DNA from 3 places in the Stutzerimonas tarimensis genome. Region 2 is predicted to be linked to each of the others. Evidence: predicted binding sites of a transcription regulator. Region 2 holds the regulator's gene; each other region holds the start of a gene.
The links. Region 2 encodes FliA, which starts transcription of late flagellar genes. Its sites were predicted from a motif close to CTAAAGTTTNNNNNNNNNNNGCCGNTAA; they were not measured.
Positions count from the first base shown of each region.

Region 1: a site for FliA is predicted at 919-946, ahead of ACFOMF_RS06270 (methyl-accepting chemotaxis protein). Genes of this name have one in related genera too.
Region 3: a site for FliA is predicted at 1,153-1,180, ahead of ACFOMF_RS06430 (methyl-accepting chemotaxis protein). Genes of this name have one in related genera too.

Region 1 is NZ_JBHRXZ010000016.1:202,962-205,227, reverse strand. Features, by position in the region: gene ACFOMF_RS06275 (PQQ-dependent methanol/ethanol family dehydrogenase) at 1-789, shown strand, start outside; gene ACFOMF_RS06270 (methyl-accepting chemotaxis protein) at 1,004-2,266, shown strand, end outside.
Region 2 is NZ_JBHRXZ010000029.1:43,532-45,797, forward strand. Features, by position in the region: gene fleN (flagellar synthesis regulator FleN) at 1-608, shown strand, start outside; gene fliA (RNA polymerase sigma factor FliA) at 605-1,348, shown strand; gene ACFOMF_RS17405 (chemotaxis response regulator CheY) at 1,402-1,776, shown strand; gene ACFOMF_RS17410 (protein phosphatase CheZ) at 1,795-2,266, shown strand, end outside.
Region 3 is NZ_JBHRXZ010000016.1:248,107-250,372, reverse strand. Features, by position in the region: gene ACFOMF_RS06430 (methyl-accepting chemotaxis protein) at 1-1,076, opposite strand, end outside; gene xthA (exodeoxyribonuclease III) at 1,373-2,185, opposite strand.

The sequences.
Region 1 (2,266 bases), on a different contig from region 2:
ATCTCCTTCGACCTGGTCGAAGGCGGCAAGACCATCAAGGCGGCGGCCACCGCCGACCGTAACGGCTTCTTCTACGTCCTCGATCGCACCAACGGCAAGTTCATTCGTGGCTTCCCCTTCGTCGACAAGATCACTTGGGCCAAGGGGCTCGACGACAACGGACGGCCGATCTACGACGACGCCAACCGCCCTGGCGTACCTTCCGAGAGCGAGCAGGGCAATTCGGTATTCGTCGCGCCGTCGTTCCTTGGTGGCAAGAACTGGATGCCCATGGCCTACAGCCAGGACACCGGTCTGTTCTACGTGCCGTCCAACGAGTGGGGCATGGACATGTGGAACGAGAGCGTGTCCTACAAGAAGGGCGCGGCCTACCTGGGCGCGGGCTTTACCATCAAGCCGCTGAACGAAGAATATATCGGCGTCCTGCGCGCCATCGATCCGAAGACCGGCAAGCAGGTCTGGACCTACAAGAACTACGCACCGCTGTGGGGGGGCGTGCTGGCCACCAAGGGTAACCTGGTATTCACCGGCAACCCGGAAGGCTACCTGATGGCCTTCGACGCCAAGACTGGCGAGAAGCTCTACGAATTCCAGACGGGCTCGGGCGTCATCGGCTCCCCGGTCACCTGGGAAATGGACGGCGAGCAGTACGTGTCAGTCGTCTCCGGTTGGGGTGGCGCGGTTCCGCTGTGGGGCGGCGAAGTCGCCAAGCGCGTGAAGGATCTCAATCAGGGCGGTATGCTCTGGACCTTCAAGCTGCCAAAGGAGCAGGTGGTCGCCAAGCGCTGATCATCGGCGTCGGGAGGATCGGGCGTTCAGCGCCCCGTCCTCCGGGGACAACCCAAGAGGGCCGGTGCTACCGGCCCTCTTTGTTTCTCAACCCCTACCAAAGCGCCATATCGCAACCATGCAGATGCGGTAAACCTAGGGCGCTAGCTGCCGATAACCGCTTGAACACAATAAAAACACTTGGCCGCCTGGCCGGGCCTGCGAGGTTTCAGATATGAATTCGGGACAGATCCCAAGGTTTCTGATCGGCTTGCTGCAGGGCATTTCGATCCTGCTGCTGGCCTGGGCAATCGCCCAAGGGCTGCTAGGCCTCGGCCTGGCCTTGCCCTTGATGCTGGTGATGGCCTGGTTGCCGCTGCTCTGGCGTCCCCGCCGGGTAGAGCCGGCTGCAGGGGCCGAGCGCAGCGACGATGCGATGGTCGAACTCAGCCGCGCCTTGTCCCAGACCACCACCCATAACGCGCTGTCCGCTGCGGAAGTCGCGTTCTCGGTCAGGCGACTGGGTGAGCGACTCGACTCGCAGCTCGAAGGCGCCGATCGCATCGTCGTCAGCGCCCAGGCGATGATCGCCACCGAGGAGCATACCGCACAGCTCAGTCAACAGGCGGTCCATGCCGCCAACGAGGCACGCCAGAGCAGCGACAGCGGCTTGCAGGTGGTCCGGCAGACCATGGGCAACATGCACCATCTGAGCAGCCGGGCGAACGCCAGCCGGGAGCTCATCGAGGCCCTGAGCCAGCGCAGCGAAGACATCCAGCGCGTCACCCAGGTTATCCAGGGCATCGCCAGCCAGACCAACCTGCTGGCCCTCAACGCGGCTATCGAGGCCGCCCGGGCTGGTGAGTATGGCCGGGGTTTCGCGGTTGTCGCCGACGAGGTGAGAGGGCTCGCCGCGCGCACCTCCGCGGCCACGGAAGAGGTCGGGCAGATGGTCACCGATATCCAGCAGCAGACCACCGCGGTAGCCGAGCAGATCCGGCAACTGGCGACCGATCTGGACGTCAGCGTCGGTGCCGTCGAGCTTGCCGGCAATGGCCTCGAGCGTATCGCTACCCTGGCCCAGGGGGTGGAGGCCCAGATTGGCGAAATTGCGCAGGGCTCCACCAACAACCGCGAGCAACTAGGCAGCCTGTTCGCCGCAGTGGCACAGATGCGCAGTGATCTGGCCGAAAGCGACGCGCACACCGCGCGGCTTCAGGAAGCCGCCACGCGACTCGAGACCCAGGCCGAGACGATCAGCGAGCGGCTGTCCGAGGTGGCGCTCGATGATTATCACCAGCGCGTCTATGACCTGGCGCGCCGCGGCGCTCAAGCCATTGGCGAGCGGTTCTCCCAGGATATCGAGGCCGGGCGCATCGCCGCCGACGCCTTGTTCGATCGCCAGTACGAGCCGATTCCGGGCACCTCGCCGACCAAGTACCGAACGCGCTTTGACCGCTACGCCGACGAGGTCCTGCCGCCCATCCAGGAGCCGCTG
Region 2 (2,266 bases):
ACGTGCTGATTCCGGGGCCGGGCGGCATCCAGATCGTGCCGGCGGCGTCGGGCACCCAGAGCATGGTGCAGCTTTCGCCCTTGCAGCATGCTGGCCTGATCCAGGCTTTCAGCGACATCGGCGACAACGTCGATGTGCTGATCGTGGACACTGCGGCGGGCATCGGCGATGGCGTGATCAGTTTCGTGCGCGCGGCGCAGGAAGTCTTGCTGGTGGTCACCGACGAGCCCACCTCCATCACCGATGCCTATGCACTGATCAAGCTGCTCAACCGCGACTTTGGCGTGAATCGCTTTCGCGTGCTCGCCAACATGGCGCATACCCCTCAGGAAGGGCGCAACCTGTTCGCCAAGCTGAGCAAGGTGACCGACCGCTTCCTGGACGTCGCCCTGCAATATGTCGGCGCCGTGCCCTATGACGAGATGGTGCGCAAGGCCGTGCAAAAGCAGCGCGCCGTGTACGAAGCCTATCCGCGTTCCAAGTGCGCCCTGGCCATCAAGGCGATCGCGCAGAAGGTCGACAACTGGCCGCTGCCGGTCAACCCGCGCGGCCATCTCGAGTTTTTCATCGAACGTATGGTTCAGCCTGTTGCAGGTACTTCGGCATGACTGGCGCGGGACTTCGCATGTATTCCAACAAGGCCCAGGCCAGCGATTCGCGTCGCCTGGTCGAGCAGTACGCGCCTCTGGTCAAGCGCATCGCCTACCACCTGCTGGCGCGTCTGCCGGCCAGCGTGCAGCTCGACGACCTGATGCAGGCCGGCATGATCGGCCTGCTGGAAGCCTCTGGCAAATACGATGCCGGCAAGGGTGCCAGCTTCGAGACCTACGCGGGCATCCGCATCCGCGGCGCGATGCTCGACGAGGTGCGCAAGGGGGACTGGGCGCCGCGCTCGGTCCACCGTAACACTCGCATGGTCAGCGACGCGATACGGGTGGTGGAGGCGCGTACCGGGCGCGACGCTAAAGATCATGAGGTCGCGGCCGAACTAGAGATAAGTCTCGAAGATTATTACGGCATCCTGGGCGATACCCAGGGCAGTCGCCTGTTCAGTTTCGACGATCTATTCCAGGCAGGCGAGGGCGGCGACCTCAACGAGGATGCCGAAAGCGCGCATCCGGAGCCGTTCCGGGAACTGGAGGACGAGCGCTTCCAGCGCGCCCTGGTGGAGGCGATCGCCCAGTTGCCCGAGCGAGAAAAATTAGTGATATCACTTTACTATGATGAAGAATTGAACCTGAAGGAAATCGGTCAGGTGCTGGGAGTCAGCGAGTCGCGCGTCAGCCAGTTGCACAGTCAGTGTGCTGCCCGCTTGCGCGCGCGCCTGGGTGAGTGGCGAGCGCGCTAGGCCATTCGCCGGGTTATTGAGGCTTTTTTGGAGGTCGAACCTTGGACAAGAACATGAAGATCCTCATCGTCGACGACTTTTCGACGATGAGGCGGATCATCAAGAATCTTTTGCGTGATCTCGGCTTTACCAATACCGCTGAAGCGGACGACGGCACCACCGCGTTGCCGATGTTGCAGAGCGGCAGCTTCGACTTTCTCGTGACCGACTGGAACATGCCCGGCATGAGCGGCATCGACCTGCTGCGTGCAGTGCGTGCCGACGAGCGCCTCAAGCACCTGCCGGTGCTGATGGTGACCGCCGAGGCCAAGCGCGACCAGATCATCGAGGCCGCGCAGGCCGGGGTAAATGGTTATGTGGTCAAGCCGTTCACGGCCCAGGTGCTCAAAGAAAAGATCGACAAGATCTTCCAGCGCGTGAGCAACTGAGTTCGCCGAGAGGGCTATATGGCGCAGACAGACAATGCCGCCCCGAGCGACTTCGAGGGTAGCCTCAGGGCCAACGCTCCTGAACTGATCGAGAGCCTCCAGCAAGGGCGCTTCGCTGAAGCAACGGACATCATCAACAAGCTCAACCAGTCACGTGACCGCGGCCTCTACGCCGAGGTGGGAAAGCTCACTCGCGAGCTTCACAGCGCCATCGTCAAGCTGGAAATCGACGCGCGCGCCGGACATGGCGAGGCGTCGCAGATCACCGATGCCACCGACCGGCTGTCCTATGTCGTCGAAATGACCGAAAAGGCCGCCAATCGCACCATGGATCGGGTCGAGGAATGCGCGCCGCTGGTCAATTACATCAGTTACGAGGCGCAGAGCCTGGCGGCCGACTGGCAACGCTTCCTGCGGCGCGAGATGAACGCCGAGCAATTTCGCGAGCTGACCAGGCGCATCGACCAATTTCTCATGCGCAGCCTGCAGA
Region 3 (2,266 bases), on a different contig from region 2:
TGGGTAATGGTCGAGCTGAGCTCGTCGATCTGTTTCAGGCTGGTCTCGATATTGCGCTGGCCCTGGTTGGCCTGCTTCTCCGCGCCACCCACCTCGGCCGAAGCCTGTTCCGCGTTCTTGGCGACTTCCTGCACCGAGTAGGTGACTTCGTTGATCGCCGTGGCGACCAGTTCGATCTGCTGTGCCTGCTGCTGGCTCTGTTGGTAGGTCTGCTCGGAAAGCGATGACAGCGATTGCGAGGAGCTATCCAGGGTGCTGGCCGAAACCTGTAACTGCCGCATGAGGTCCCGAAGCTTCTCGCAGAAGCCGTTGAAGTGACGGCCGAGGGCGGCGAGCTCATCCTGCCCCGTGGTGTCCAGCGTGCGAGTCAGGTCGGCGTCGCCGCTGGCGATATTGGCCATTGCCGCCGTGGTGCTGCGCAGCGGGCGGGTAATGCTGTTGATCACCACCGCCATGATGCTTGCCGCTATGAGAAAGAGCACCACACCCACTACGACCAGTTTGGTCATGAAGGCGGCGAATTCCTCATTCACATCGTCAACGTAGACGCCCGAGCCGACCACCCAGCCCCAGGGTTCGAACAGCTGGACATAGGACACCTTGGGTACCGGTTGACTGCTGCCCGGTTTGCTCCAGTGATAGTCCACCGCGCCCGCGCCGTTGCGCTTCACCACGGCGACCATTTCCACGAACAGCGCCTTGCCGTTGGGGTCGGCCATGCCGCTCAGGTCCTGTCCGTCCAGCTCGGGCCGCATCGGGTGCATGACCATTCGCGGGGAAAGGTCGTTGATCCAGAAGTACTCGTCTCCACCGTAGCGCAGCGACCCGATCTGCTGCATGGCCAGGCGTCTGGCCTCGCTGGGGCTCAGCTGGCCGCTCGTTTCCAATCGGTGATAGTGCTGGGCGAGGCCCATGGCGGTCTCCACCACGTGGCGCGTCTTCTCCGCCTTGCCCTGATAGAGCGAGTCGTGCACCTGCAGCGCCACCAGCCAGCCGAGTGCGAGCAGCATCAGCAGGGCGAGCAACTGGACGAACCACAGGCGTCTGCTGATCGGAAAATTGCGGAGCATGTTCATGGTGATCTATCCCGTCGTCTGCGGTTGGGGCGGCCGAGTAGCCCTGGTTGTCTGAATCGTGGACCCCGTGTGAAGGGTGTCGGCCGCCGGCGAGAAAGATTTAACCCGCCCTTGCACGCAGCCTTCGATCATGTTCGCTATCAGATTGACATCATGGCGAGCAGCGATTCGATTGGCTGTTTAGCTAATGGAGGAGGGTGTGAAACTGTGCATGATGCTCCGGCCCGTGTGCTAGAGCGGCGGGCCCGCCCCCCTGGCCCGCTTGCAAGTGGGCCAGGGAGGCGGTATGCGGGCTATCAGGCGAAGTCGACCCAGACCGGGCAGTGATCGGAAGGCTTTTCCATGCTGCGGATGTCGTAGTCGACCCCCGTCTCCTTCAGTCGCTGGCGCAGCGGGGCGGTGGTCATGATGAGGTCGATGCGTAGCCCGCGCCGGGGCTCGTCCTCGAAGCCGCGGCTGCGATAGTCGAACCAGCTGAAGCGGTCGTTCACCTCTGGAAAGGCCGAGCGGAAGCTGTCGATCAGGCCCCAGGCCTTGATCTTTTCCAGCCACTCCCGCTCTTCGGGCAGGAAGCTGCATTTACCGGTACGCAACCAGCGCTTGGCATTCGCCTCGCCGATACCGATATCGCAATCTTCCGGGGAGATATTGAAGTCGCCCATCACCGCGAGGGCATCGTCCGGGCTGAAGCGGGTTTCCAGCAACCGCTGCAGGTCGGCGTAAAAGCGCGTCTTGGCCGGAAACTTGAGAGGATGCGCGCGACTCTCACCTTGGGGAAAATAGCCGTTCATGACCGTGATCGGGCGTCCGTCGGCTTCGGCATAACGGCCCCAGATAAAGCGCTTCTGCGATTCTTCTCCATCATCGGGGAAGCCCTTGTGGATCTCCAGGGGCGGTTGCCGAGAGAGCAGGGCGACGCCGTAATGCCCTTTCTGTCCGTGGTAGTGAACGTGATAGCCCAGTGCTTCGATTGCCTGCTGTGGAAACTGATCATCGGCCACCTTGGTTTCCTGAAGGCCGATGATGTCGGGCTGATGGCGCTCGATGATCGCCTCGAGCTGGTGAGGTCTTGCGCGTAACCCATTGATGTTGAAGGAAACGAGTTTCATCCGAGGGAGCTTCCGAAAAGGTGCGATTCTATTCCCCGCTGCGTTGTGATGCGAGAACGGAAGCCGGGCTTTCTCACTCGG